Regions from separate parts of the Pseudomonas sp. LBUM1661 genome, predicted to be linked through region 1. Evidence: predicted binding sites of a transcription regulator. Region 1 holds the regulator's gene; each other region holds the start of a gene.

Region 1 (7,575 bases):
GCGCGACGAACTTGCGTGAGGGTTTCGATCATTACCGTTATAATCGCCGCCTTTTCAGGCTATACGATTTCTAACATGAGCCAATCCAGCGACCTGATTCAATCTGCACAACGCACCATCCGCCTCGAACTGGAAGCCGTCCAAGGCTTGCTGCCCCGTATCGACGCAGATTTCGTACGCGCTTGCGAGATGATTCTGGCCAGCAAGGGCCGCGTCGTCGTGGTCGGCATGGGCAAGTCAGGGCACATCGGCAACAAGATCGCCGCCACCCTGGCCAGCACCGGCACCACGGCCTTTTTCGTGCACCCGGCCGAAGCCAGCCACGGCGACATGGGCATGATCACCCGCGACGACATCATTCTGGCGCTGTCGAATTCGGGCTCCACCAATGAAATCGTCACCCTGCTGCCGCTGATCAAGCGCCTGGGCATTCAACTGATCAGCGTGACCGGCAACCCCGATTCACCGCTGGCCAAGGCCGCCGAAGTGAACCTGAACGTACACGTCGAGCACGAAGCCTGCCCGCTGAACCTGGCACCGACCTCGTCGACCACCGCCGCCCTGGTCATGGGCGACGCCCTGGCCGTTGCGTTGCTGGAAGCCCGTGGTTTTACCGCTGAAGATTTCGCCTTTTCCCACCCGGGCGGCGCACTGGGCCGACGCCTGCTGCTGAAAGTGGAAAACGTCATGCACGCCGGAAAAGAGCTGCCGCAAGTCCCGCGCGGCACCCTGCTCAAGGACGCGCTGATGGAAATGACCCGCAAAGGCCTGGGCATGACGGCAATCCTCGAAGCCGATGGCAAACTCGCCGGGATCTTCACCGACGGCGATTTGCGTCGCACGCTGGACCGCCCCGTCGATATCCATCACACGACCATCGACGAAGTCATGACCCTTCACGGCAAGACTGCGCGCCCCGACATGCTGGCGGCCGAAGCCCTGAAAATCATGGAAGACCACCGAATCAACGCGCTGGTGGTGGTGGACAAGGAGGACCGTCCGATCGGCGCCTTCAACCTGTCCGATCTGCTGCGCGCAGGAGTCATGTAATGAGCACCGATCTGCTGCAACGCGGCAAGCACATCAAACTGGCGGTTTTCGACGTCGATGGCGTGCTGACCGACGGACGCCTGTACTTCCTCGAAGACGGCAGTGAATTCAAGACGTTCAACACCCTCGACGGCCAGGGCATCAAGATGTTGATGGCAGCCGGCGTGCAGACCGCTATCATCAGCGGTCGCAAGACCCCGGTCGTGGAGCGACGCGCGAAGAACCTCGGCATTCCACACCTGTTCCAGGGACGCGAAGACAAACTTGTGGTACTCGACGGGCTTCTTGCCCAGCTCAATCTAAGCTATGAAGAAGTGGCTTATCTCGGCGACGACCTGCCGGACCTGCCGGTGATTCGCCGTGTGGGCCTGGGCATGGCGGTGGCCAATGCCGCCAGCTTCGTGCGCGAACACGCCCACGGCATCACCCAGGCCCGCGGTGGCGAGGGTGCCGCTCGCGAATTCTGCGAATTGATCCTGCGCGCCCAAGGCCGCCTCGATGCGGCCAACGCTGCGTACCTGTGAGCCAACTATGCTGAGCAAAAAGTTTCGCAACATCCTGGTGTTCGGTTGCATCGCAGCGATATTCGCGGCGGTCGGCTACTGGAACATCAGCCCCGAACGCTTCCTCGACAAGCCTGTGGCCAAGGTCGATGAAACCGCGATCGACTATTACGCCATCAACGCCCACAGCGTGCAGTACTTGCCCGACGGCGGGCTGCAATACGAAATGACGTCCGACAAGGTCGAACACCTGAAAGCGACCGAAGTGACGTTGCTGACCAATCCGGACCTGAACATGTTTCGCGGTACCGCATTCCCTTGGCACGTCCAGAGTGAACGCGGCGAAGTCAATCCGGACGGCACTCAAGTCGAACTGATCGACTCGGTTCGCATTACGCGTTTCGATGAGAAAAACCGCAAGACCCTGATTACCACCACCCGTATGACTGTGTTCCCGCAGCAGCAATATGCGCAGACCGATCAACCCGTTAGAATCGACGGCGCTGGCGGTGTATCGACAGGCAACGGCATGAAAGCGTACTTGAAAGAAAGCAGGATACACCTGCTATCGAACGTAAGAGGACAGTATGAGGCTCGTTAAAACCCTCCCTATTTTGCTCAGTCTGGGCGCAGCACTGGGAAGCGTGAGCGCCTGGGCTCTGCCGAACGATCAAGAGCAGCCAATCCGCATTCAGGCCGACGATGCCCAACTGGACGACAAGAATGGCGTTGCCACCTATAAAGGCGACGTGATCATTACCCAGGGCTCGATGAAAGTCACCGGCAACACCGTGACGATCACCCGCACCCCGACCGGCGACATCGACGTCGTGACCTCGGTCGGCAACCTCGCCTATTTCGAGCAGCTGCAAACTGCGGGCGACACCAAGCCTGTGCAGGGTTACGGGGTGACTATCCAGTACCACGCCTCGCAAAACCGCGTCGTCCTGATCGATCGCGCCAAAGTCATCGACAAGGACAACAACGTCACCCAAGGCGAGAAAATCGTCTATGACACCGTTAAAAAGCTTGCGAGCGCCGGTCGCGCTACAGGCAACAAGGTCACCGAGTCGCGTCCGCGCATCGACATGGTGATTCAGCCGAAGAAGAAAACCGACGAGCAAAAGGCCCAGTAATGGCAACTCTGAAAGCTCAGCACTTGGCCAAGAGCTACAAGAGCCGCCAGGTCGTGCGTGACGTCAGCCTGTCTATCGACAGCGGTCAGATCGTCGGCCTGCTTGGCCCGAACGGCGCCGGCAAAACCACCTGTTTTTATATGATTGTCGGCCTGGTACAGGCCGATCAGGGTCGCGTGCTGATCGACGATCTGGACGTCAGCCACCAGCCGATGCACGGTCGTGCGAAGGCCGGTATCGGCTATCTTCCGCAAGAAGCGTCGATCTTCCGCAAACTCTCGGTAGCCGATAACATCATGGCCATCCTCGAGACCCGCAAGGAACTCGACAAGGCCGGTCGTCGCAAGGAGCTGGAAAGCCTGCTGCAGGAATTCCACATCAGCCACATCCGCGACAACCTTGGCATGAGCCTGTCCGGTGGTGAACGCCGCCGTGTGGAAATCGCCCGCGCTCTGGCCACCAACCCGAAATTCATCCTCCTCGACGAACCCTTCGCCGGTGTGGACCCGATTTCGGTGGGCGACATCAAGCAGATCATCCACCACCTCAAGGCCAAGGGCATTGGCGTGCTGATCACCGACCACAACGTCCGTGAAACCCTGGATATCTGCGAAACCGCCTACATCGTCAACGATGGCCAACTGATCGCCGAAGGTGACTCTGCCACCATCCTGGCCAACGAACTGGTCAAGGAAGTGTACCTGGGCCATGAGTTCCGCCTGTAAACGCCGGGGTGCGTGGCCAGTCGACCGAGCGCTTGTCTCGATAAAAAATCAACTTTTTTTTATTGTTACGGCGCTCTAGGCAAACGCGACGCTTCAAAGATTTTCCGAAGCCAGTCGGTTCAATGTGTCAATAAAACTTTGCAGCTTTTTATTGTTACGGCGCTCTAGGCAAACGCTGCAGTTTCGGGCATATAATTTGCTTATGTTTGGCGCTCCGGCGCTCTGTAGTGGATGGCGCATGTGCGCCGGCGAATAAGGTGTTAAGCCCCTGCCATGAAACCATCGCTAGTCTTGAGAATGGGCCAGCAGCTGACGATGACACCGCAGCTGCAACAGGCCATCCGCCTGCTCCAATTGTCGACCCTGGACCTGCAACAGGAAATCCAGGAGGCCCTGGAGTCCAATCCGATGCTCGAACGCCAGGAAGAAGGCGACGACTTCGATAACGCCGACCCGTTGGCCGACAAAGCCGAACAACTACCCAACGCCGATGTTTCGGAACCCTCTTACCAGGAAACCGCCCCGACGGTGGATAACCTCGAGGAAGGTGACTGGAACGAGCGCATTCCCAACGAACTGCCGGTCGATACCGCGTGGGAAGACGTCTACCAGACCAGCGCCAGCAGCCTGCCGAGCAACGATGACGACGAGTGGGATTTCACCACCCGCACGTCGGCCGGCGAAAGCCTGCAAAGCCACCTGCTGTGGCAACTGAACCTGGCACCGATGTCCGACACCGATCGCCTGATCGCCGTGACCCTGATCGACTGCATCAACAATCAGGGCTACCTGGACGAAACCCTCGAGGAAATCCTCGAAGCCTTCGATCCGGAACTGGACATCGAACTGGACGAGATTGAAGCCGTCCTGCACCGCATCCAGCAATTCGAACCTGCCGGCATCGGCGCCCGCAACCTGGGTGAATGCCTGCTGCTGCAATTACGCCAGTTGCCCGCCAAGACCCCATGGCTGACCGAGGCCAAGCGTCTGGTCTCCGATTACATTGACCTGCTCGGCAGCCGCGACTACAGCCAATTGATGCGGCGCATGAAGCTCAAGGAAGATGAACTGCGCCAGGTGATTGAGCTGGTGCAGAGCCTCAACCCGCGCCCCGGCTCGCAAATCGAGTCCAGTGAAGCCGAATACGTGGTGCCCGACGTGATCGTGCGCAAGGACAACGAGCGCTGGCTGGTAGAGCTCAATCAGGAGTCGGTGCCACGCCTTCGGGTCAACGCGCAGTACGCCGGGTTTGTGCGCCGCGCCGACACCAGCGCCGACAACACCTTCATGCGCAACCAGCTGCAAGAGGCCCGCTGGTTCATCAAAAGCCTGCAAAGCCGCAACGAAACCCTGATGAAAGTGGCCACCCAGATCGTCGAGCATCAGCGCGGCTTCCTGGAATACGGCGACGAAGCCATGAAACCGCTGGTGCTGCATGACATCGCCGAAGCGGTCGGCATGCACGAGTCGACGATTTCCCGGGTCACCACGCAAAAATTCATGCATACCCCTCGCGGTATTTATGAACTGAAATACTTTTTCTCCAGCCACGTCAGCACCTCCGAGGGCGGCGAATGCTCGTCCACGGCGATTCGCGCGATCATCAAAAAACTGGTTGCTGCGGAAAATCAGAAAAAGCCGTTGAGTGACAGCAAGATCGCTGGTTTACTGGAGGCACAAGGCATTCAGGTGGCTCGCCGCACCGTCGCCAAGTACCGCGAGTCCTTAGGAATCGCGCCTTCGAGCGAACGCAAGCGGTTGATGTAGAGCCACGCCACAGCGTTCCAGTGGCAGGCATTTCTGCCTGCCGCTTTATGCACTGGCAACGAAGGAGAAGCTGTATGCAAGTCAACATCAGTGGACACCAACTGGAAGTGACCGAACCTCTTCGCACCTACATCGGCGAAAAACTCGAACGATTGGAACGGCATTTCGACAAGATCACCAACGTCCAAGTGACGATGACGGTCGAAAAGCTCAAGCAGAAAATCGAAGCCACGCTGCATATTCCCGGCAATGAAGTGGTCGCTAACGCGGAACATACCGATATGTACGCAGCGATCGACGCATTGACCGACAAGCTGGATAAACAACTCAAAAAGCATAAGGAAAAGACCCAGAGCCTCCTCCAGGGTGCGACCGGTCGTTAACACTCCCAACTCATGATCCGACTTGAAAGCATCCTGACCCCCGGCCGTTCCCTCGTGAACGTGCCGGGCGGCAGTAAAAAGAAAGCCCTCGAGCAAATTGCCAACCTAATCCATCGCGAAGTGCCGGATCTGGCCATGCAGGATGTCTTCGAGAGTCTGGTCGCCCGTGAAAAACTCGGTTCTACCGGTTTTGGTAACGGCATCGCCATCCCCCACTGCCGCCTGAAGGGTTGCTCCGCACCCATCAGCGCCTTGATGCACCTCGACGCCCCTATTGATTTCGACGCCATCGACGGCGCCCCGGTTGACCTGCTGTTCGTTCTGCTGGTGCCGGAAGCCGCCACCGATGCGCACCTGGAGCTATTGCGCCAGATCGCCAGCATGCTCGATCGCAAGGAAGTGCGCGAAAAACTGCGCAGCGCCCCGAGCAATGAAGCCTTGTATCAGGTTGTCCTGGACGAGCAAAACGGTCAGTAATCATGCGTTTGATCATCGTCAGTGGCCGTTCCGGCTCAGGTAAAAGTACCGCGCTCGATGTCCTTGAGGACAACGGCTACTACTGCATCGACAACTTGCCCGCCGGCTTGCTGCCGGAGCTGGCCGAACGCGCGTTGATTCACACCGAACTGGCACAACCGCTGGTTGCCGTGTCGATTGACGCACGCAACTTGCCAAGTCACCTGTCGCGCTTTCCGGAACTGCTCGAAGAAGTCCGCAGCCGGCATATCCAGTGCGATGTCCTGTACCTGGATGCCGACGAAGAAACCCTGCTCAAACGCTTTTCGGAAACCCGTCGTCGCCACCCGCTGAGCAGCGCCAATCGCTCGCTGGCCGAGGCGATCAACGATGAAACCAGCCTGCTCGGCCCGATTGCCGACCTCGCGGATCTCAAAGTCAACACCACCAACCTGAACCTTTACCAGCTGCGCGACACCATCAAACTGCGCCTGTTGAACCAGCCGGAACCCGGTACTGCGTTCCTGGTGGAGTCTTTCGGTTTCAAGCGTGGCATGCCGGTGGACGCCGACCTGGTGTTCGACGTGCGCTGCCTGCCGAACCCGTACTGGAAGCCAGAACTGCGCGCGCAATCCGGGCTCGACCAACCGGTGGCCGAATACCTGGCCGCACAGCCGGACGTGGAAGAGATGTTCCAGGACATCTCCACGTACCTGCTCAAGTGGCTGCCCCGCTTTGCCGCCAGTAATCGTGCTTATGTCACCATTGCCATTGGCTGCACCGGCGGGCATCACCGCTCCGTCTACCTGACCGAACGTCTCGGCCAGACCCTGCAAAAAACCCTGAAGAACGTCCAGGTCCGCCACCGCGACCTCAGCTAAAGGATTCACATCGCGATGCCTGCTCTGGAAATCGAAATCATCAACAAACTGGGCCTGCACGCCCGTGCTTCCGCCAAATTCGTCGGTGTCGCCGGTGAGTTCAAGGATTGCACAATCAGGGTAGGACGCACGCCGGAAACCACGGTCGACGGTAAAAGCATCATGGCCATGATGATGCTGGCGGCGGGCAAGGGCACCAAGATCCACTTGATCACCGAAGGCGAAAGGGCTGATGAGGCGCTACAGGCGCTGGTAGCGCTGATCAACGACTACTTCGGCGAAGGCGAGTAAACCTCGCCGTTACAAACGTCCGCGTTAAGCTAATGCGGTATCCATGACCATCATCAAACAAAACCCGATCAGCAGCCCAAGGCTGGCCAGTTTGTCGTGACCATTGCGGCGCGATTCGGGAATGACTTCGTGGGTCACTACCAACAGCATGGCACCGGCCGCCAGTGCCAGGCCCAAGGGCAAGAGCAGTTCGGCCAGGCTCACCAGCCATGCGCACAACAAGGCGAATACTGGCTCGACCACCCCTGACGCAGCACCGATCAGGAACGCCTTGACCCGCGACATCCCGGCCCCGGCCAGTACCAACGCGATCACCAGCCCTTCCGGCACATCCTGCAAGGCAATGCCCATGGCCAGGCTGTCGGCATCCGGCATGCCGCCAC
Region 2 (7,575 bases), 1.0 Mb from region 1:
GTGAGCATGATGGTCGGATCGGTGCTGGTCACCGCCGTGGCGACGATACGCGCCCGTGGCTGCAGGCCCAGCGCCCGGCCCTTGGCTTCGGAGCCGATCAGCATCAGCGCCGCGCCATCGACGATCCCGGAACTGTTGCCCGGCGTGTGGACGTGGTTGATCCGCTCCACATGGCTGTAGACCCGCAGCGCGGTGGCGTCGAAGCCCATCTGGCCGATCATCTCGAAGCTCGGTTTGAGCTTGCCCAGGCCTTCCAGGGTCGACTCGGCGCGAATGAACTCATCGTGATCGAGCAGGATGATGCCGTTCTGGTCCTGCACCGGCACCAGCGACTTGGTGAACGAACCGTCCGCCCGCGCCCGCGCAGCCTTTTGCTGGGAATGCAGCGCGTAGGTATCGACGTCCTGACGGCTGAAGCCTTCAATCGTGGCAATCAGGTCGGCGCCTACGCCTTGGGGGGTGAAATGGCTGTGCAGATTGGTTTCCGGGTCCAGCGCCCAAGGCCCGCCGTCGCTGCCCATGGGCACGCGAGACATGGATTCGACGCCGCCGACCACCACCAGGTCTTCGAAACCGGACCGCACTTTCATCGCGCCGAGGTTCACCGCTTCCAGCCCGGAGGCGCAGAAACGATTGATCTGCACGCCGGAAACGCTGATGTCCCAATCGGCGACCTGGACTGCGGTTTTCGCGATATCCGAGCCTTGATCGCCGATCGGCGTCACACAGCCAAGCACCACGTCATCGACCTGGCGGGTGTCCAGGGACGTGCGCTGCTGCAACGCCGTGAGCAGCCCCGCCACCAGGTTCACCGGTTTGACGCTGTGCAAGGCGCCATCGGCCTTGCCTTTGCCACGGGGCGTGCGTAACGCGTCGAAAATCAAAGCTTGGGTCATGACATCCTCGATTTTATTGTTGTCCATCAAACGATCGCGGCGATCCTTTGATCTTTTAAGGAGCCTCCACCTTATTCCGGACCACCGCCAATTCAATGACCGCAGCGCTCACAGACGTTGACGGACACGCTCAGACGGACGGTCGTCGACGATCGGGTTTACCGTTTCAGGAGACGAAGCTGTCTAGCAAAAGGCCGCCCAAGAAGCTGGCAATAGGCCTCATGCCTTTTTAAGAGCTTTTTGTGGCCCGCCCATATGAAATGGATCTAAACCGCGAGTGATGCGGGCTCTAAGGTGAACAGTACGAAGTTGTCGTCGGGTTTTGCCGAGGCGCTCGTACAACAGGAAGTGCAACGCTCTGCCGTCATGGAGAAATGCAGGCAGGCATCAGGAAATAACAAAAAAAGGCAGACAGCCATGTTCAAGCATTCGAAAGTACGTCAAGCCGGGCTCATTCTATTCGCCACCACTCTGTTGTTGATTTTGCCGAACCTGACCAAGGTGATCGGCTGACCCGACACCAGCCAACCCGGTACTCATAAAGAGTTGTTCGCCTCATTAAAAATGTGACTGGCTCGCTACCCGGGCCAGCGTCGGTGTGCCAACCTGTGTGGCACTTCCACGACATGGACGGCGAACGCTTGAAAACGCTCATTCTTTTCGGGGCCTTGCTCCTCGGCAATCCCCTTTTTGCCGCACAGCTGAACCTGGAGCTGGGCGCGGGCAGTCGCACCTGGCAGACCGAGGAGTTGCTCAAGCATCCTCAGGTCCAGACCCTCACGATTACCAACGACGTCTCCTACAAGCGCGACATGAGTTATCGCGCCGTGCCAATGGCTGCGTTGTTGACCGGCATCAAACCTGAAGATCACCTGCAAGCGGTGGCGCTGGACGGTTTTGCTGCTGAAATGGCGGCAGCGCCGTTGCTCAATGCCAAGGGTTCGCGAGCCTGGCTGGCCATTGAAGACCCAGCCAAACCATGGCCGCCATTGGCCGAAGGCAAGCCGAGTGCCGGGCCGTTTTATCTGGTCTGGACCGATCCACAGGCGGGCAACATCAGCCCTGAGCAATGGCCGTTTCAAGTGGCCGCCATTAAGCGTTTGGCACCGGTCGCCGAGCGCTTCCCTGCCCTGCTGCCGGATCCGGCATTGAAGGCGGACGATCCGGTCAACAAGGGTTTTGCGCTGTTTCAGAAGAACTGTCTGGCGTGTCATCGGTTGAACGGCGCGGGGGATGCGCAGTTCGGTCCGGACCTGAATATTCCGTTTAGCCCGACCGAGTACTTCGGCGCGGATTTCCTCAAGCGCTACATTCGTGATCCGCAGAGTTTACGGCAGTGGCCGCAGGCGAAGATGCCTGGGTTTACGGCGCAGGTGTTGCCGGATGGGGATCTGGAGATGCTGGTGGGGTATTTGAAGCACATGGCTGGGCGCAAGGTTAAGCCCTAGCCTTGTGTTGTGAGGGCTGGCCTCTTCGCGAGCAGGCTCGCTCCCACATTTGATTTTTGCCAGACACCATTTCTGTGTTCGCCGGAGATCCCCTGTGGGAGCGAGCCTGCTCGCAATAGCGGTCTGTCAATCACAACAGTTCTGACTGATAGATCGCCTTCGCGAGCAGGCTCGCTCCCACAGGGGGTTCGTTGTTATTGCTGCTGGACGGAGATGACCGGCATCGGCGTCGGCGAGACAAACACCTTCGCGTGCATCTGCTCACACCCACCGCCCCGGCGCATGCCGCGTACCGGGCAGGCGTCCAGGTAATCCAGGCCCACCGCCAGTTTCAAATGCCGCTCGGGCCGCGCCAGTTCATTGGTCACATCAAAGCTGTACCAGGCGTCGTCGAGCCAGGCTTCGGCCCAAGCGTGGCTGGCCAGGTGTTCGCAGTTTTCGCTGTACAAATAGCCCGACACATAGCGCGCCGGAATCCCCAGGCTGCGGGCGCAGGCGAGGAACGCATGGGTGTGGTCCTGGCACACGCCCGATCGCCCGGCGAAAGCCTGGGCGGCGCTGGTGTCGACTTCGGTGGAGCCCGGCGTGTAGGTCATGTGCTGGTTGAGGCCATGCATCAAATCGATCAGCGCCGTGCGATCCCGGCGTTGCTTGCATTCCTTGTTAGCGAACGCGCGCAAGGCCTCATCGGCCTCGGTCAAACGGGTGAAACGCAGGAATGGCAGCGACGACTGGCTCTCGTGCTCGGCTTCGCGCAATTCATCGATGTCGACCTGGCCACGGGCGCCGATGATGATCGCCTCGTGCGGCTCGTCCATGGTCAGCACGTGCAGGATGTTGCCGAACGGATCGAGTTGCGCGCGCACCGGGCGCGGCAGGTCGAGCTGCCAGCTCAGCACGTGCTGGCGCTCGCTGTCGTGAGGGGTCAGTCGCAGGTACTGGATGCTCGCCCGCACCTGATCTTCATAGTGATAGGTGGTCTCGTGGCTAATGGAAAGTCTCATGCAGCCTCCAGGTAGGAACTGTGTATGGCGTTACCCAACTGGCGCACCAGCGGGATGAACTCGGTCAACCAGGCGTGCAGGCCTTCGTCGAGAATTTCGGTGATGCCGGTGTAGCGCAGACGCGCGTCGATCTCCGCGGCCAGGCGTTGCGCGGGGCGGCCGTTGGCGCCCGGCAGCTGGGCGAGGATCTGATCGATTTCTTCGGTGCAGGCCCGCAGAGAGCGCGGAACGTCAGCGCGCAGCAACAGCAATTCGGCTACATGCCGGGCGCCGGGCGCATCACGGTAAATTTCGGTGTAGGCCTCAAAAGACGACAACGCCCTTAATAAAGCGCTCCACTGGTAATACGCGTGGGCCGTTCCATCGCTGACCGCTTCGGCCTGATCGCCCGCCATTTCGTAGCGGGCATCGAGCAGGCGCAGCGTGTTGTCAGCCCGTTCGATAAACGTCCCCAGGCGAATGAAGCGGAACGCATCGTTGCGCATGATCGTGCCGTAGGACGCGCCACGAAACAGGTGGGAACGTTCCTTGATCCACTCGCAGAAACGGCTCATGCCGTAGCGACTCAAGCCCTGGTTGGCGATCCCGCGAATTTCCAGCCAGGTGGCGTTGATGTTTTCCCACATGTCGGCGGTAATTCGCCCACGCACCGCATGGGCGCTGGCCCGTGCGGCGCCGAGGCAGCTGTAAATGCTCGCCGGGTTGGCCGCATCGAGGGCGAAGAAATGCAGCAGCCGTTCGGCATGCAGCTCGCCGTGGCGCTCCAGGTAATCGTCGAGGGTGCCGGTAATCAGCAACGGCATGGCGAGTTCGTGCAAACCATCACCGCGGCCATCCTGTGGCATCAGCGACAGCGAATAACTGATGTCGAGCATCCGTGCGAGGTTTTCCGCCCGCTCCAGGTAACGCGACATCCAATACAAATCCGAGGCAGTTCTACTTAACATGACAGGCTTCCTTCAATCCTCGACCACCCAGGTGTCCTTGGTTCCGCCACCCTGGGAGGAATTCACCACCAGGGAGCCTTCGCGCAGGGCGACACGGGTCAAACCGCCGGGCACAACCCGGGTTTCGCGGCCAGACAATACAAACGGACGCAGGTCGATGTGGCGTGGCGCAATGCCGTTTTCGACAAAGGTCGGACAGGTCGACAAAGACAACGTCGGTTGCGCGATGTACGCATGCGGCTTGGCTTTGATCCGCGCGCGAAAGGCTTCGATTTCCGCCGCCGTCGCCGCCGGCCCCACCAGCATTCCGTAACCGCCCGAGCCCTGGGTTTCCTTGACCACGAGGTCTGGAAGGTTGGCCAGCACGTGGGAAAGTTCGGAGGGATTACGACACTGGAACGTCGGAACGTTCTTCAGGATTGGCTCTTCATCCAGGTAGAAACGGATCATGTCGGTGACGAAGGGATACACCGACTTGTCGTCCGCAACCCCGGTGCCGATGGCATTCGCCAGCACCACGTTGCCCGAGCGGTACGACGACAACAGGCCTGGAACGCCGAGCATCGAATCCGGGTTGAACGCCAGCGGGTCGAGGAACGCATCGTCGAGGCGGCGATAAATGACGTCGACGGCTTTCGGCCCGTCGGTGGTGCGCATGAATACCTTGTCGTCACGCACAAACAAATCCGCGCCTTCCACCAGCTCGACGCCCATTTCCCGAGCGAGAAAGGCATGCTCGAAAAACGCGCTGTTGAAGCGCCCCGGCGTCAGCACCACCACGCTCGGGTTGTCGATCGGGCTGGAGCTTTTCAGGGTGTCGAGCAGCAGGTTCGGGTAGTGATCGATGGGCGCGATACGCTGCGCCGCGAACAGCTCGGGAAACAGGCGCATCATCATCTTGCGGTCTTCGAGCATGTAGCTCACGCCGCTCGGTGTACGAAGATTGTCTTCGAGCACGTAGTACGTGCCGTCGCCATCGCGCACCAGGTCGACACCGGAGATGTGGGAATAGATATCCCGGTGCAGATCCAGCCCTTGCATCGCCAACTGGTATTGCTCGTTGGCCAGCACCTGCTCGGCCGGAATGATGCCGGCCTTGATGATGCGTTGCTCGTGATAGAGGTCGGCGAGGAACATGTTCAGCGCCTTGACCCGTTGGATACAGCCACGTTCGACGATTCGCCATTCGCTGGCGGGAATGCTGCGGGGAATGGTGTCGAAGGGAATCAGGCGCTCTGTCCCTTGCTCATCACCATAGAGCGTGAACGTTATCCCGGCGCGATGAAATAACAGATCGGCCTCGCGTCGCCGTTGTGCCAATAGCTCGTCAGGCGTTTCGGCCAGCCAACGGGCAAACTCCCGATAATGCGGGCGGACCTGGCCGCCGGCATCGTACATCTCATCAAAATAGGTGCGGATCATGCCGTACTCCTTGTCACCCGGACATGCAGGCCTTCGCAAGGCCCGTGCCATCGGCATAAACGCTTTGATATCAATCAGTTGGATAATCGCTGCGCACACACCGCACCAATCCTGTGCGGCAAATGCCCCAACCTGATCGCCCCCGCCTCATTGCGACGCAATGGTGTCGCCTATCACCAGCATAGCCAGAGTTGATTTCACTGCCCGGCAGACGATGCGGATAATCGCTGCATTCGCTGAAAAACGTACCGAACTTCCCTTTAGCCGCCTGCTCAGGCGGTTTTTTTTGTCTGTTTGAAATGTTGTGAATCAGAAAGCCACAAACGAAAACGGCCAACCCGAAGGTCAGCCGTTGCTGAGCGTTGTCACTGTTCATAAGGTTATGCGAGTCGCCCTCGTACCTCCTGCTTGACGCCCCATCCTTCGATGATGCCGCCCAAAGGCTCGACCACTGCCTCGAAGTCCTGCTCAAAGTCGCCGATGCCGTCGTAGGTGGCGTACATCACTTTGCTCAGTTCCAGGTACCACGCGCCGTCGTCGCGCACGCTGATTTGTGCATTCAAGGATTCACCACAGTAATGCCCTGCCGCCCTGCGCGCCCGCTCCTCGTCCGGGAAAATGGCGTAGAACTCGATGGGATGGAATCGTGAAAAGTCAAAACCGCCTTCTTTCATGCGGCGCAGCACGCTGCTGCTGATGTCTTCTTGATAGGCTGTGCTCATGAAACGTCCTCCTCAAACCGATGGATAGACTTTCCGTACTCCCGACGCGCGCAACCGAACAGTGCGCGCGATGCGGCAAGCAAATTGCCATTGGGACACAAGCATGTAGCTGACAAGACCAGACCTTAGCGATCCGTTCGCTGATCTCGATTGCAGAGTAGCCCCAAGATAGAGGCGCTGCCAAGGTCTGGTTGAGAATGCGACAGGAGATGTTCAGATTGGCGTGATGCCGAGGATTTCTATGCTGTTCTGGGTCTTGAGACTTTTAACGCTCGCATCAGCGGTTCGCCCTTCCAGATCGTTCAGATCCAGTTCGGCAGCGACAGGCAGGAGCCGGGCCTTGATGAGTTTGGCGGCGTGTTCGTTATCCGGGCACTCATCGCACTCAAAGACTTCTTCGACCGTTTCGCCGTGATCATCCACGAAAGTGATTTTCCACTTTTGCATCAGTGCCTCCTCGATCAAACCCGCAAATGGGCTTACAACTATCTGGACTTTTACCCTGACTGATCGTTCAACCGGATTACCGGTATGACTTGCAGGAGCGAGCGATGCGGTGACCCGACTTGCCCGCAAAGAACGATACCGCGATTTAACAGAAAGACCGCGTCATCGTTTTTCGCGGGCAAGTCGGGTCGCCGCATCGCTCGCTCCTACAGGGGCGGTGTGTTCGTTTGTCAGATGCGCACGTTGCCTCGTGGGCCGGCAATGGCCCAGATGATCAGGCCGAGGACTGGCAGCAACAGGATCAGCAGCACCCAGACGATTTTCATCCCGGTGTCGGCGCCACTTTTCAGGACGTTGATGATTGCCCAGATGTCCAGGGCAAGAATGATCAGGCCAATCAGGCCGTTGAACGTGGAACCCATGGTGACGCTCCCTAAGAGTGGTTTGCCCTCTTAGGATAGCCGGCCATGGCAAGGGTTCCGTTTTATTCCATCAAACGTGGATCGCCACTTTCAAGGCTTCCAGGGAAGGCGCGGCGGCGATGCCGACTTCGGCGCACAACTCGAGCACGCGCGGCACGTCGTTGCCGAAAACCAGCACCACTTGCAGTTCATCGTCGAGCAACTGGCTGAAGTTCATCAGCACGTAGCCGCCGTTTTCCTTGTTCATGCTGCTCATCTGCACCTGAA
Region 3 (7,575 bases), 1.9 Mb from region 1:
GTAGACCTGGCCAAGCAACACGTGGTGGTCGGCAAGATTCGCAGCAATAAACTGGAAACCTGGGCCGCGCTGGAAGCGGACGGACAGCTGGACTGGCAGAAACTGTTCGCCAGCCAACCGTCCAAAGCGACGGTCAAAGCCAACGCCGAACCCGTGAGCACGCCCGCCGCCGCCGACTCACCGAAACCTGAACCTGCACCACCCAGCAAGCCTTGGCAGGTGCTGCTCAAAGACGTGCAATTGCGCAACTACCAAGTGCATCTGGCCGACCGCAAGGCGCAACCCGCCGTGGCCCTGGAAGTCGGCCCGCTGAACCTGGACCTGCAAAATTTCGACAGCCTCAATGGCTCGCCCTTCAACCTCAAGCTCGACACGGGCGTGGGCAAGCAAGGCAAGCTCATGGCGGACGGCGTGGTCAACCTGGCCCCGGTCAGCGCCAAACTAAACGTGCAGACCAAGGACATCGACCTGCGGGTGGCGCAGTCCTATATCAACCCGTTTATTCGCCTCGAATTGCGCAGCGGCATGCTTGGCAGTGATCTGGCAGTCGACCTGAAAAGCACTGAACCGCTGGCATTCAGCGTCACCGGCCGCGCCCAGGTTGATCAGCTGCACACCCTCGACACCCTGAAAACCCGCGACTTCCTCAAGTGGCAGCAGTTGGTGCTCGAAGGCCTGAATTATCAGCACGGCGACAGCCTGTCGATCAACAAGGTCAACCTGTTCCAGCCCTACGTGCGCTTCATGATCAACGACGACCGCACCACCAACGTCGATGACCTGCTGATCCCGCAACCGCCCGACTCCGGTGCCAAGACCGCCGCTGCCAAACCGGCCAGCAAGGACAAACCGCTGGGCATTCACATTGGCGGGATTGCCATCAATGACGGCTCGGCGAACTTCGCCGACTTCAGCCTGACCCCGAACTTCGCCACCGCCGTTCAACAGCTCAACGGGCAGATCGGCGCCATCGACAGCCGTCAGGCGAAACCGGCCACCGTCGATATCAAAGGCAAGGTTGATCGCTATGCACCGGTGACCATCAAGGGTTCGGTCAACCCGTTCGACCCGATGGCCAGCCTCGACATCGCCACCAGTTTCAAACGTGTCGAGCTGACGACCCTGACGCCCTATTCCGGCAAGTTCGCCGGTTATCGCATCCGCAAGGGCCGGCTCAATCTCGACCTGCATTACCTGATCACCAAGGGCCAGCTCAAGGCCGAAAACAAAGTGGTGGTCGAACAGCTGCAACTGGGTGAAAAAGTCGACAGTCCGGACGCCGTAAGCCTGCCGCTGAAGCTGGCCATCGCGTTGCTCAAGGACGTCGACGGCAAGATTTCCATCGAGCTGCCGGTGACCGGTGACCTGAACAACCCGCAGTTCAGCATCATGCCGATTGTCTGGCAGACCTTGCGCAACCTGATCGTCAAAGCCGCCGCCGCGCCGTTCAAAATGATTGGCGGGCTGGTCAGTGGCGGCGGTTCGGAAGACTTGGGCACGGTGTCGTTTGCACCGGGTTCAAGCGACCTGAGCAAAGAGGCCGAGGGTTCGCTGGTCAAACTGTCCCAGGCGCTCAAGGAACGTCCGGCCCTGCGCCTGGAAATCGAAGGCACCGCTGCCGCCAGCAGTGATGGCCCGCTGATTGCCGAGCAACGCTTGGAACGGGAATACCAGTACAACTACTACAAAATGCTCCAGCGCCGTGGTGACAAGGTGCCGGCCCAGGCGTCATTACTGCAAGTGCCGGACAGCGAAAAAGGTCCGCTGCTGGAAGGCATCTACCGCATCCGCCTGAAGACCCAGCCGCCGGCTGAATGGAAGGATCTGGGCAAGGAAGAACGCACCGCGAAAATGCGTGAGGGCGTGATCAAGTTCTGGAGCTCCAGCGACGTGCTGTTACGTCAGTTGGGCCAGGAACGCGCCAGCAGCATCAAAGACTACTTGGTCGACAAGGGCCAGTTGGCCGATGACCGTGTGTACTTCATCGACGCCCAGTTGGGCGAAGCGGAAAGTGACGGTCGAGTGGTAACGCCCCTGCATCTGGACGCCGAGTGATGATCAGACGATTGCTGGTGAGCCTGGCATTGGCGCTGAGCGCCAGCCAGGCCTCGGCGGCGGATACCCTGCGCTGCGGCAGCCAGTTGGTCAGCGTTGGCGACAGGTCCAGCGAAGTGCTGCAGAAATGCGGTGAGCCGGTCAGCCGCGATCTATTGGGCTACAAGCGCAGCGCCAACCGACGGGAAGAGTTTCAGGTCGAGGAATGGACCTACGGGCCCAACGGAGGGATGTACCAGTACCTGCGGTTTGAAGGCAATCGCTTGAAGCAGATCACCAGCAAACGCGGCAACTAAACCCACCACAAACCCAAGGTGGGAGCGAGCCTGCTCGCGAAAGCGGACTTTCATCCAACAGATGTGGTGAAAGTTAATCCGTCTTCGCGAGCAGGCTCGCTCCCACAATTATTTTGTGTTGCCCACAATAGAACAGGCCCCGAACACGAATGTCCGGGGCCTGTAATGGCCACATCCTTATGGCCTTTCGCATGAACTCTCCAGCAGCAGGTGTATGACTCGGCTCACCTGCCGCGCCTTCTCCCAGTCCAGGCGAGAAGCCTTGCCTTACTCGGCTTTCAGGCCGTCAGCGGAGACCGCTTTGACGCCTTTGATTTTCTTGGTGATCGCAACAGCGGTGGCTTTCTGTGCGTCGGTCACCGCAACAGTGGACGACAGGGACACGACGCCTTTGTTGGTTTCAACTTTGATATCGGTACCAGGAATGCCTTTTTCAGTTACCAGGTCACTTTTGACTTTGGTAGTGATCCAAGTGTCGGAAGTAGCTTCCTTGGCCTGGGTAACTTCACCGGCCGCCAGTGTCATCGGGGCTTGGGTAGTTTGAGTAGTCTGTGCAAATGCGACGTTGGCCATGGTCAGGGTCAGCGCGGTAGCAGTAGCGGCAGCGATAGCGAACTTCTTCATACGAGTAACTCCTGTTTTTCTAGAAAGTCTGCTGGGTTGTCTTGTCAGCAGGGTTACTGGGTATGTTGCGAACGCTGTGCCAACTTTGAGACAGGTAATTAATCGTTATAAATCAATAAGATAACAAAACACCTAATTTTCGGAATCATGCAAATTGCATGAGTTGGAAATTATCGACATGCAAGTTGCGGGTTTTGTCTGCGGCCTAAGGCCATGAATTGTTGAGAGTTTCTTTCTTTCACTGGTTTTCTCGACTGACAGGCAAAAAAATACCCCGCTTCGCAAGAGGCGGGGTATTGGCAGAACGGATATCAATCAGGCTTTACCGGTGCAGCCTTTAGGGGCGTATTCCTGATTGACGGTTGTCGCACAGGTCCAACCTCCCGTCATCGTCCGTGAGAGCGTGATGGTTTGGTTGAGTACCTGACCCGGTGCATTAAGAATGACGCAGCCAATAGCGCCCACTCCAGTGGAAGCCGTACCCGAAGCGGTAATGGTGCAGTTACCCGTCGTCGCGGTACCACCGATCAGCGCAAGCGTCGGATCCGTGCCCTGATTGATAATGTCTTCGAATGGCACTTTCAATGCGGCGATCTCGGCCATGCTCGCCGTCACCTTGGCCCTTGCCTGGTACTTGGCATATTGCGGCAAGGCAAACGTCGCCAGAATCCCGATGATCGCCACCACGATCAGCAGCTCGATCAGGGTAAAACCTTTTTGAGTGTTCATAGACAGGCTCCATGCATGAGTCGGAATCTCATGATCTGAATTAGCCGCAGCACAGCCCATGCCAACCGCCGTATTCCCTGTTGGCGGGGCGCGACGCCAGTGCAACGCCCTTTCCTACCCCCAGTATCCGCACTATCTGACACTTTTTGTCACCTGACCGACGCTGGTTTGGTTCCTCGGCTTGACTAGGCTATAAGTCATGAACTGTCTGCGTCCGGAACCCCAATGAACGACATCGCCCTTAGCGGTCTGGCCAAGCAATTGGTCCTGGCCGAGCTGCTCACTGACAAAAGCGCGCAACAGGCGTATCAGCAAGCCCAACGTAACCGCATCTCACTGGTCAGCTACCTGGTGCAGAACAAACTGGTGAAAAGTCGCCAGGTCGCCGAGATCGCTTCGGAACACTTCGGCATGGCCCTGCTCGACCTCAACTGCCTGGACAAGGACACCCAGCCCAAGGGCCTGGTCAGCGAGAAACTGATCCGCCAGCACCACGCCCTGCCCCTCTGGCGACGCGGTAATAAGTTGTTCGTGGGGATTTCCGACCCATCCAATCACCAGGTCATCAACGACATCCAGTTCAGCACCGGGCTCACGACCGAAGCCATTCTGGTGGAGGACGACAAACTCACGGATGCCATCGAAAAGTTCTTCGACAGCCACAATTCCGGCCTCGAAGACATGGCCGACGTCGACCTCGATGGCGTCGACATCGAATCCAACGATGACCACAACCAGGACGCCATCGCCGGACAGGATGCCGACGACGCGCCCGTGGTGCGCTTCGTCCACAAAATGCTGCTCGATGCGATCAAGAGCGGCTCTTCCGACCTGCATTTCGAGCCCTACGAAAAAACCTACCGCGTGCGGATGCGCACCGACGGCATGTTGCGTGAAGTCGCCAAGCCACCGATTCAACTGGCCAACCGCATCGCCGCGCGCCTGAAAGTCATGGCCAGCCTCGACATCTCCGAGCGACGCAAACCCCAGGACGGGCGGATCAAGATGCGCCTGTCCAAGAGCAAGTCCATCGACTTCCGGGTCAACACCCTGCCGACCTTGTGGGGCGAGAAAGTGGTGATCCGGATCCTCGATCCGTCCAGCGCGCAAATGGGCATCGACGCCCTCGGCTACGAACCCGACCAGAAAGACCTGTACATGGCCGCGCTCAAGCAGCCACAGGGAATGATTCTGGTGACCGGCCCGACCGGTTCGGGCAAGACCGTGTCGCTCTACACCGGCCTGAATATTCTCAACACCGTGGACATCAACATCTCCACCGCCGAAGACCCGGTGGAGATCAACATGGAAGGCATCAACCAGGTCAACGTCAATGCCAAACAGGGACTGGGCTTTGCCCAGGCGCTGCGCTCGTTTCTGCGCCAGGACCCGGACGTGATCATGGTCGGCGAAATCCGCGACCTCGAAACCGCGGAAATCGCGATCAAGGCCGCCCAGACCGGGCACCTCGTGCTGTCGACCCTGCACACCAACAGCGCCGCGGAAACCCTGACCCGCCTGCACAACATGGGCATTCAGGGGTTCAACATTGCCACCTCGGTCAGCCTGATTATCGCCCAACGCCTGGCGCGCAAACTGTGCAGCCATTGCAAGAAACCCATCGAAATTCCCCGCGAGGCGTTGCTCAAGGAAGGCTTCCCCGAGGAACGCATCGGCTCGTTCACGATCTATGAGCCGGTCGGTTGCGAACACTGCAATGGCGGTTACAAAGGGCGAACGGGGATTTATGAAGTGGTGAAGAACACACCGGAGCTGCAACGGCTGATCATGGCCGAAGGCAACTCACTGGAAATCGACATCCAGATGCGCAAGGACGGTTTCAACGACCTGCGCACTTCCGGGCTGCTCAAGGCCATGCAAGGCATCACCAGCCTTGAAGAAATCAACCGGGTCACCAAGGACTGAACATGGCGGTCAAAGCAGCAAAAATCAGCGTGTATGCCTGGGAAGGCACCAACCGGCAAGGCACGAAAATGACCGGCGAACTCAGCGGTCAAAACCCGGCACTGATCAAGGCCCAACTGCGCAAACAAGGCATCAACCCCGGCAAGGTGCGCAAGAAATCCGCCTCGATTCTCAACCTGGGCAAGCGCATCAAGGCCCAGGAAATTGCCCTGTTCACCCGGCAAATGGCAACCATGATGAAAGCCGGCGTACCGTTGCTGCAGTCGTTCGAGATCATCGGTGAGGGCTTCGATAACCCGGCCATGCGCAAACTGGTGGACGAGGTCAAACAGGAAGTCGCCGCGGGTAACAGCTTCGCCGCGTCCCTGCGCAAAAAGCCGCAGTATTTCGATGAGCTCTACTGCAACCTGGTCGATGCCGGCGAACAGGCCGGTGCGCTGGACACCCTGTTGGAGCGGGTAGCGACCTACAAGGAAAAGAGCGAAAGCCTCAAGGCCAAGATCAAGAAAGCCATGACTTACCCACTGGCCGTGGTGTTCGTCGCAATCATTGTCACCGGGATTCTGCTGGTCAAGGTGGTGCCGCAGTTCGAATCGGTGTTCAAAGGCTTTGGCGCCGAATTGCCGGCCTTCACCGTGATGGTCATCGGCTTGTCGGAATTTATGCAGGCGTGGTGGTGGGCGCTGCTCGGCGTGCTGATCGCAGCGATTTTCGGCATGCGCCATGCCTTTAAGACGTCGCAAGTCTTTCGCGACCGGATGGACACCTGGCTGCTGAAATTGCCCCTGGTTGGCACTCTGATGTACAAGTCCGCCGTGGCCCGTTACGCCCGCACGCTGTCGACCACCTTTGCCGCGGGCGTGCCGCTGGTGGAAGCCCTCGAATCAGTGGCGGGCGCCACCGGCAACATCGTGTTCAAGCGGGCGGTGCTGCGCATCAAGCAGGACGTTTCCACCGGTATGCAACTGAACTTCTCGATGCGCAGCTCCGGCATCTTTCCGAACATGGCGATCCAGATGACCGCGATTGGCGAAGAGTCCGGCGCACTGGACGACATGCTCGACAAGGTCGCGAGTTTCTACGAAGACGAAGTGGACAACATGGTCGATAACCTCACCAGTCTGATGGAGCCGTTCATCATGGTGGTGCTGGGTGTTATCGTCGGCGGCCTGGTGGTTGCGATGTACCTGCCTATCTTCCAACTCGGCTCAGCGATCTGACATGCCCTTGAACGAAATCCTGTCTGTCTACCCGCTGGCCTTCGTTGTCATCGCCGGGGTGGTCGGCCTGCTGATCGGCAGCTTTCTCAACGTGGTGATCTGGCGCCTGCCGAAAATGCTCGAGCGTGAGTGGCGGGTGCAGGCTCACGACATGCTGGGGCTGCCGACCGAAACCCCACTGCCGACCTATAACCTGCTGCTGCCGCACTCCCAGTGCCCCCGGTGCGGACACCGGATTCGTGCCTGGGAAAATATTCCGCTCATCAGTTATGTGTGCCTGCGCGGGCGCTGTTCAAGTTGCGCGACGCCGATCAGCAAACGCTATCCCATGACCGAGCTGGCCTGCGGTCTGTTGTCGGCCTTCATCGCCTGGCACTTCGGTGTTGGTTGGCCGGCGTGCCTGGCGCTGGTCCTGACCTGGGGCCTGTTGGCCATGAGCCTGATCGACGCCGAGCATCAGCTGCTGCCGGATGTGCTGGTGCTGCCGCTGATGTGGCTGGGGCTGATCGTCAACAGCTTCAGCCTGTTCGTGCCATTAAATGAGGCGCTGTGGGGCGCGATAGCCGGTTACATGGCGTTGTGGTCGGTGTTCTGGCTGTTCAAGTTGCTCACCGGCAAGGACGGCATGGGCCATGGTGATTTCAAGCTGTTGGCCCTGTTTGGCGCCTGGGGCGGCTGGCAGATTTTGCCGCTGACCCTCCTGTTGTCGTCGCTGGTGGGCGCGG
Region 4 (7,575 bases), 740 kb from region 1:
GTCGCTGCCGTTGCGGCGTTGGTCGATGCCGACGGCACCAGCCCGGCGAGCAAGCGGTCGGCCAGTTTCGGCGGCAGTGCCAGACGCCGTTGATTGATCAGCGCCATGTCGTTGTGGTGAGCACCCTCGCCCGCGCCCGCCGGCGACTTCAGCGAACGCGACGCCCACAACGGACGTTCGCCATTGAGGCGCGACAGCGGTCCGTTGGTGGCAACGGTTCCGGCGGCAATCGGCGTTTCCACGGCGGCTTTCGCGGCCAGTTGCTTGGCGGCAGACGCAGCAGCGGCCTCGCCCGGCGCCATGGGTTTGTTCTTCGACATCTGCCGCATCAGCACGTCGGCCAGACCAATACCGCCGCCCTCGCGGGACATGGAAACGGCCAACTGCTGGTCGTACATTTCCTGGTACTGCTTGGCGGCCGGGGTGTTCAGCGGATTGTCCTGACCCAGCGTGTCAGTGGCCGAGCGCATGGACTTGAGCATTTCACCGAGAAACAGCGACTCGAACTCCTGCGCCACTTTGCGCATGTTGCCGTCACTGTCCTTGTCGCCGACCTTGAGCTGGTTCAGGCGGTTCAGGTCCGAATAGGAACCCGAGTCGCTACTGCTGACAAAACCGCTCTTGCGCATATCCATGGTGGCCGTCCTCAGATCACGATCAGGTCGGCTTGCAACGCGCCGGCCTGTTTCAATGCTTCAAGGATCGCCATCAAGTCACCGGGTGCCGCGCCGACCTGGTTCACCGCACGGACGATTTCGTCGAGAGTGGTGCCGGGGCCGAACTTGAACATCGGTTTGGCTTCCTGCTGGGCGTTGACCCGCGAGCGTGGCACGACCGCCGTCTGGCCATTGGACAGAGGGCCGGGCTGGCTGACGATCGGGTCTTCGGTGATGGTTACGGTCAGGCTGCCGTGGGTCACGGCGGCCGGGGACACCTTGACGTTCTGGCCGATCACGATGGTGCCGGTGCGGGAGTTGATGATGACTTTCGCCACCGCCTGACCCGGATCGACTTCAAGGTTTTCCAGGATCGACAGATAGTCGACCCGCTGGCTTGGGTCCAGCGGCGCGCTGACGCGAATCGAACCGCCGTCGATGGCCTGGGCCACGCCAGGGCCGAGCATGTTGTTGATCTTGTCGACGATGCGCTTGGCGGTGGTGAAATCTGAACGGTTGAGGTTCAGGGTCAGGCTGTTGCCCTGGTTGAAACCGCTCGGCACCGAACGCTCGACCGAGGCACCGCCAGGGATGCGCCCGGCCGACGGCACGTTAACGGTGATCTTCGAACCATCGCGACCTTCAGCATCAAAACCGCCGACCACCAGGTTGCCCTGGGCGATTGCGTAGACATTCCCGTCGATACCCTTGAGCGGCGTCAGCAGCAACGTACCGCCGCGCAAACTCTTGGAGTTACCGATGGACGAAACCGTGATGTCGACCTGCTGACCTGGCTTGGCAAACGCCGGCAAGTCGGCACTGATCGACACCGCCGCGACGTTCTTCAACTGCACGTTGCCCGAACCCGGCGGCACCTTGATGCCGAACTGCGAGAGCATGTTGTTGAAGGTCTGCAGGGTGAATGGCGTCTGGGTCGTCTGGTCACCGGTGCCGTTAAGCCCGACCACCAGGCCGTAGCCGATCAATTGGTTGGAACGCACGCCGGAAATACTGGCGATGTCCTTCAGCCGCTCGGCTTGAACGTTGAAGGCTGCGCACAGCAACAGAGCGGCCACCATGAGACTTTTGAAGTTCAACGTAGCCACCTAGAAAGGGAACAGCGGGCTGAGGAAGAAACGGTCGAACCAGCCTGGCTGACTCGCATCGGCAAACGAACCGGTGCCCGAATAGGTGATGCGTGCATCGGCGACACGGGTCGACGACACGGTGTTGTCGGTGGCGATGTCATCGGCGCGAACCAGGCCAGCGATGCGTACCAGTTCGTCACCGGTATTGAGCGTCAGCCACTTCTCGCCGCGCACGGCGATGATGCCGTTAGGCAAGACGTCGGCGACGGTCACGGTGATCGAACCGGTCAGGCTGTTGCCCTGCCCGGCCTTGCTGTCACCCTTGGTCGCGCGGTCGCCTTCGTAACTGGCGCTCAGGCTCAGGTCACCGTTGCCGAACGGGTTGTTGGTGGTTGCACTGCTGCCGAACAGCGAGCTCAGGCCGATGCCGGTCTTGCTGTTTTTCGCCACTTGCGAGTTGGCGTTTTTGCTGGCCTGGGTCTTCTCGTTCAGGGTGATGGTGATGATGTCACCGACCCGGAACGCCTTGCGGTCGCTGTACAGGTTCTGTTCGAAACCGGCCTGGTAGATCGAGCCGTTGTTCGCGGCAGCCGGCAGCGGCGTGCGCGGCAACACCGGGGCGTAGTAGGGATCATTGGGCTTGGGTGTCACAGGCACACAGCCCGCGAGCACGGTGATCCCACTCAATGCCAGAACAGAAACAAAGCGATTCATGACCCTACCTCACGGTGTTGCAGGCGGCCTCATGGCCGCCTCATAGACTGATTACAGATTCTGCGTGACGAACGAGAGCATCTGGTCGGCGGTGGAGATCACCTTGGAGTTCATCTCGTAAGCGCGCTGAGTGGTGATCATGTTGACCATCTCCTCAACGGTGCTGACGTTGGAGGTTTCCAGGGTGTTCTGCAGCGTGGTGCCGAAACCGGCGAGGCCCGGCGTGCCGACTTGCGGCGCACCGCTGGCAGCGGTTTCCAGGAACAGGTTGTTGCCCACCGCTTGCAGGCCGGCCGGGTTGATGAAGTCGGCGGTTTGCAGGTTGCCGATCACTTGTGAGGCCGGGTTGCCGGTCACGGTGATGGACACGGTGCCGTCGCGACCGACCGTGAAGGTCTGGGCATCGTTCGGGATGACAATCGCCGGTTCCAGGGCGAAGCCGCTGGCGTTGACGATCTGGCCGTTGGAGTCCAGGTGGAACGTACCGTCACGGGTGTAGGACGTGGTGCCGTCCGGCTGCAGGATCTGGAAGAAACCGCGACCGTCGATGGCCATGTCCAGAGGCTGTTCGGTGGTTTGCAGACTGCCGGCGGTGAAGTTTTTCTGGGTGCCGACGATGCGCACACCGGTACCCAATTGCAGGCCCGACGGCAGTTCGCTGTCCTGGGTCGACTGGGCGCCCGGCTGGCGTTTGATCTGGTAGAGCAAATCCTGGAACTCGGCGCGGTCACGTTTGAAGCCCGTGGTCGACACGTTGGCCAGGTTGTTGGAAATGGTCGTCAGGTTGGTGTCCTGGGCGGACAGACCTGTTTTGGCAACCCATAGAGCCGGAAGCATTCGATTCTCCTCGTGCGCCTGTTTTACGGCGCGACGTTCTGATAATTAGCTGATCTGCAAGACCCGAGCCATGGCCTGGTCGTCTTCTTTGGCGGTGTTCATCATTTTGATGTGCAGCTCGAATTGCTTGGCCAGGGCCAGCACCGACGTCATCTCTTCCACGGCATTGACGTTGCTCGACTCGAGGAACCCGGACACCAGCTTGACGTTGGCATCGGCTTGCGCCGGCTTGCCGTCCTTGGTGTGAATCGAACCGTCCAGGCCTTTGGTCATGTTCTTGAAATCAGGGTCGACCAGTTTGATGCGGTCGACTTCGGCCATCACGCGCGGGCCTTCGCCCATCGCACGAATGCTGATGGTGCCGTCCTCGCCTATTTCGATTTGCTGCTCGGGCGGCACGGCGATCGGCCCGCCGTTGCCCATCACCGGCATACCATTGCCGGCCCGCAATACGCCGAGAGCGTCAACGTTCAGGCTGCCGGTGCGCACGTAGCTTTCGCCGCCGTCAGGGTTCTGCACAGCAATCCAGCCATTGCCTTGCACCGCGACATCGAGGTCGCGACCGGTTTCTACCAGGGCGCCCGGGGAAAAATCGGTGGCCGGACGCTCGGACAGGGCAAACGCACGCGCCGGAAAGCTGTCGCCGAACACCGGCATCGACCGCGCCTGCTCCAGGTCTTTCTGGAAGCCGTTGGTGGAAATGTTCGCCAGGTTGTTCGCATGAGCCTTCTGCGCCAGTGCATTCTGGCTGGCGCCGGTCATTGCCACATAAAGGTACTTGTCCACACTCTTTCCTCTGCATGCCGGACGTTTGCCGCCCACTGCTGTACTGATCAGCCATAAGCAATTTGCAGACCAACTTTTTTCTGGCGACGTTGGGCCCGGCAAACAAAGGACTTGAGGGGGTGTAGAGGGGAATCTGGGATTGTGTCGAAGACGAAAAACCGGCGGTGTTATGCCGCTTCGCGGCAATAGATCGAGGTATTGCAGCTCAACCCCGCCCCTGTAGCAGTTGCTACAAGGGCTATGCGCTGCCAGGGTCTTTGCCGACCTCGTACTCACGCAGTTTGTTGGCAATGGTCGTGTGCGAAACCCCCAACCGCTTGCCCAGTTGCCGGCTGCTTGGATGTTCGGAATACAAGCGCTCCAGCACCGCTTTCTCGAAGCGCCCGACGATCGCATCCAACCCGCCTTCGAGGGAAAAATCGCCAAGCGGCTGACGCACGCCGTAGTCCGGCAAGCGAATATGTTCAGCCTTGACCGTCCCGCCCTCGCACAGCGAAACCGCCTGGAACAACACGTTCTCCAACTGCCGCACATTGCCCGGCCAATGGTAATGACTGAGCCGTTCCATGGCGGCCGGGGCCAGTTTCGGCAGCGGGCAACCGATCTGTCGACTGGCCTGATCGAGGAAGTGCTCCACCAGCGGCGTCAAACCATCGAGGCATTCGCGCAGCGGCGGGATGTGCAGCGAAAGCACGTTCAAGCGGTGATACAAATCCTGGCGAAATTCACCGCGCGCGCACAGTTCGGACAGGTCAACCTGTGTCGCGCAGATCACGCGCACATCCAGATAAACCTCTTCATCACTGCCCACACGCCGGAAGCAACCGTCCTGCAGGAAGCGCAGCAATTTCACCTGCAAGCGCGGGCTCATTTCCCCGACACCGTCGAGAAACAGCGTACCGCCCGCCGTCAGTTCCAGCAGCCCAAGCTTGCCTTCAGCCCGCGCTCCTTCGAAGGCACCGGGGCCGTAGCCGAACAACTCGGTCTCGGCCATCGATTCCGGCAGTCCGGCGCAATTGAGCGCCATCAACGGTGACTGCCCCCGAGGGCTCGCCAGATGGCAGGCTCGCGCCAGCAACTCTTTACCGGTGCCGGTTTCCCCTTCTATTAATAGCGGCGCATCCAGCGGCGCCATGCGCCGTGCCTCGCGCACCACCGCCGCCATCACTTTCGAGCTTTGGAAGATGCTGTCGAACCCACGCAGCTCCTGCTTGCGCACGTTATAGATGCGCTCGCCCACCCGGTCGGCGCGGTGCAACGTGAGGACAGCGCCGGCCATGGCTTCGCTGTCGTCATGCTCCGATTGCAGCGGCGCGATGTCAGCGAGGAACACGTCGCCCTTTACCTTGACGCGCAAGCCGTTGATCCGCGACTTGTTGGCGCGCACCAGTTCCGGCAAATCGAAATCCTCGGCGTAGCGCGACAACGGAATCCCCGGCACCTCGTCCACCCGCACCCCGAGCAATTGCGCCGCTGCGCGGTTGGCCGCGACGATCGAGCCGCCCATGTCGATCGACAGCACCGGGAATTCCAGGGCGCCGAGCAACGCATTAAGCTCCATGTGCCGACGCTCGCTGGGCATCAGCCCTACACGCTTGACGCCGAAGACCCCGGCAATCGCCTCGAATTTCGGTCGCAACGCCTGGAACTGGATGTTGATCAGGTTGGGGCAATGCAGGTAGATGGCATTGCCATGTTCACCGCCGACCTCGCCGCGAGCGACGTTGATCCCGTACTCCACCAGCAGGTTGAGAATGTCGCGCAGGATGCCGATGCGGTTCTGGCAATGGACTTTGATACGCATATAAACACCTGATAAACGATGATTAACCCGTGGGAGCCAGCCTGCTGGCGATGGCGTCGCATCGGCGATGTTGATGTCGAATGACACATCGCTATCGCCAGCAGGCTGGCTCCCACAGGGTTAGCGCCCGACTTTTCTGATTTGGCGCTTAGATAATCGTCAAGATTATGTGACAGGTGGAGGGCTTTTCAAACCCGTAAATCTCAATACCTGCGCGACAACCGTCAAACCGTAACGAAAACTTTACGAATATCGGCGAATTTTCCTACGCATGACGCGAACCACCTACTGCAACCTCGCAATCCTTGGGGTATTTCTAAGTCCATAGCAGGACATAACAAGAACGAAATCCCTTAGCAGGAGAGCAGCATGAAGCAGACGCAATACGTGGCTCGCGAGCCCGATGCGCAAGGTTTTATCGACTACCCCGCTGAAGAACACGCGGTGTGGAATACGCTGATCACTCGCCAACTGAAAGTGATCGAAGGGCGTGCGTGCCAGGAGTACCTGGACGGTATCGAAAAACTCGGTCTGCCCCACGACCGCATTCCGCAACTCGGTGAGATCAACAAGGTCCTCGGTGAAACCACCGGGTGGCAGGTTGCCCGAGTGCCGGCGCTGATCCCCTTCCAGACCTTTTTCGAATTGCTGGCCAACAAGCAGTTCCCGGTGGCGACGTTTATTCGTACCCGTGAAGAGCTGGATTACCTGCAAGAACCGGACATTTTCCACGAGATCTTTGGCCACTGTCCGCTGCTGACCAACCCCTGGTTCGCTGAATTCACCCACACCTACGGCAAACTTGGCCTACAGGCTTCCAAGGAAGAACGCGTGTACCTGGCGCGCCTGTACTGGATGACCATCGAGTTCGGCCTGGTCGATACCCCGCAAGGCCAGCGCATCTACGGCGGCGGCATTCTGTCCTCACCGAAAGAAACTGTTTATTGCCTGTCGGACGAACCTGAGCATCAGACCTTCGATCCGTTGGAATGCATGCGCACGCCGTACCGCATCGACATTCTGCAGCCGCTGTACTTTGTCCTGCCGAACCTCAAGCGCCTGTTCGACCTGGCGCATGAAGACATCATGGGCATGGTCAAGCAAGGCATGCAGCTGGGTCTGCACGCACCGAAATTTCCGCCAAAACCCAAAGCGGCGTGATCCGCGACTTTTACGATCAAGTGAGTCTGTCAGCAAGCCACGATTTGCTTTAGCGTGGTGACATTGACGGCCGATTTCCATTTATTCGATTTCAGGAACCCATCATGTCCACATTGAACCAAGCCCACTGCGAAGCCTGCCGCGCCGATGCTCCACAAGTCAGCGACGAAGAACTGCCGGTACTGATCAAGCAGATCCCGGACTGGAACATCGAAGTGCGCGACAGCGTCATGCAACTGGAAAAAGTCTTCCTGTTCAAAAACTTCAAGCACGCGTTAGCGTTCACCAACGCTGTTGGCGAAATCTCCGAGGCCGAAGGTCACCACCCGGGCCTGCTGACCGAGTGGGGCAGTGTCACCGTGACCTGGTGGAGCCACTCCATCAAGGGCCTGCACCGCAACGACTTCATCATGGCTGCGCGCACTGACGAAGTCGCCAAAGATGCCGAGGGCCGCAAATAATGCATTTCGACGCCATAGGTCGAGTACCCGGCGACCCGATCCTCGGCCTGATGGAGGCCTATGCGCAG

What was found. Region 1 encodes sigma-54, which starts transcription at its own class of promoters, with help from an activator protein. Its sites were predicted from a motif close to ANTGGCATNNANNTTGCTNT; they were not measured.
Region 2: a site for sigma-54 is predicted at 5,750-5,769, ahead of ACA057_RS09150 (circularly permuted type 2 ATP-grasp protein). Genes of this name have one in related genera too.
Region 3: a site for sigma-54 is predicted at 3,751-3,770, ahead of ACA057_RS26840 (pilin). Genes of this name have one in related genera too.
Region 4: a site for sigma-54 is predicted at 4,136-4,155, ahead of ACA057_RS07815 (flagellar basal body rod protein FlgF). Genes of this name have one in related genera too.

Annotation. Positions count from the first base shown of each region.
Region 1 is NZ_CP166794.1:976,243-983,817, reverse strand. It holds gene ACA057_RS04415 (KpsF/GutQ family sugar-phosphate isomerase) at 76-1,050, shown strand; gene ACA057_RS04410 (KdsC family phosphatase) at 1,050-1,574, shown strand; gene lptC (LPS export ABC transporter periplasmic protein LptC) at 1,582-2,154, shown strand; gene lptA (lipopolysaccharide transport periplasmic protein LptA) at 2,141-2,689, shown strand; gene lptB (LPS export ABC transporter ATP-binding protein) at 2,689-3,414, shown strand; gene ACA057_RS04390 (RNA polymerase factor sigma-54) at 3,688-5,181, shown strand; gene hpf (ribosome hibernation-promoting factor, HPF/YfiA family) at 5,256-5,564, shown strand; gene ptsN (PTS IIA-like nitrogen regulatory protein PtsN) at 5,577-6,041, shown strand; gene rapZ (RNase adapter RapZ) at 6,044-6,901, shown strand; gene ACA057_RS04370 (HPr family phosphocarrier protein) at 6,917-7,192, shown strand; gene ACA057_RS04365 (ZIP family metal transporter) at 7,217-7,575, opposite strand, start outside.
Region 2 is NZ_CP166794.1:1,975,339-1,982,913, reverse strand. It holds gene ACA057_RS09175 (acetyl-CoA C-acetyltransferase) at 1-896, opposite strand, end outside; gene ACA057_RS09170 (hypothetical protein) at 1,191-1,409, shown strand; gene ACA057_RS09165 (c-type cytochrome) at 1,523-2,344, shown strand; gene ACA057_RS09160 (transglutaminase family protein) at 2,539-3,348, opposite strand; gene ACA057_RS09155 (alpha-E domain-containing protein) at 3,345-4,295, opposite strand; gene ACA057_RS09150 (circularly permuted type 2 ATP-grasp protein) at 4,308-5,717, opposite strand; gene ACA057_RS09145 (ribonuclease E inhibitor RraB) at 6,098-6,439, opposite strand; gene ACA057_RS09140 (hypothetical protein) at 6,653-6,886, opposite strand; gene ACA057_RS09135 (PLDc N-terminal domain-containing protein) at 7,117-7,308, opposite strand; gene ACA057_RS09130 (hypothetical protein) at 7,379-7,575, opposite strand, start outside.
Region 3 is NZ_CP166794.1:5,850,679-5,858,253, forward strand. It holds gene ACA057_RS26825 (DUF748 domain-containing protein) at 1-2,055, shown strand, start outside; gene ACA057_RS26830 (DUF2845 domain-containing protein) at 2,055-2,351, shown strand; gene ACA057_RS26835 (BON domain-containing protein) at 2,619-2,975, opposite strand; gene ACA057_RS26840 (pilin) at 3,291-3,704, opposite strand; gene pilB (type IV-A pilus assembly ATPase PilB) at 3,930-5,630, shown strand; gene ACA057_RS26850 (type II secretion system F family protein) at 5,633-6,850, shown strand; gene ACA057_RS26855 (prepilin peptidase) at 6,852-7,575, shown strand, end outside.
Region 4 is NZ_CP166794.1:1,718,167-1,725,741, reverse strand. It holds gene flgJ (flagellar assembly peptidoglycan hydrolase FlgJ) at 1-635, opposite strand, end outside; gene ACA057_RS07830 (flagellar basal body P-ring protein FlgI) at 647-1,735, opposite strand; gene flgH (flagellar basal body L-ring protein FlgH) at 1,763-2,458, opposite strand; gene flgG (flagellar basal-body rod protein FlgG) at 2,510-3,295, opposite strand; gene ACA057_RS07815 (flagellar basal body rod protein FlgF) at 3,341-4,081, opposite strand; gene ACA057_RS07810 (sigma-54-dependent transcriptional regulator) at 4,320-5,885, opposite strand; gene phhA (phenylalanine 4-monooxygenase) at 6,255-7,046, shown strand; gene ACA057_RS07800 (4a-hydroxytetrahydrobiopterin dehydratase) at 7,151-7,507, shown strand; gene ACA057_RS07795 (amino acid aminotransferase) at 7,507-7,575, shown strand, end outside.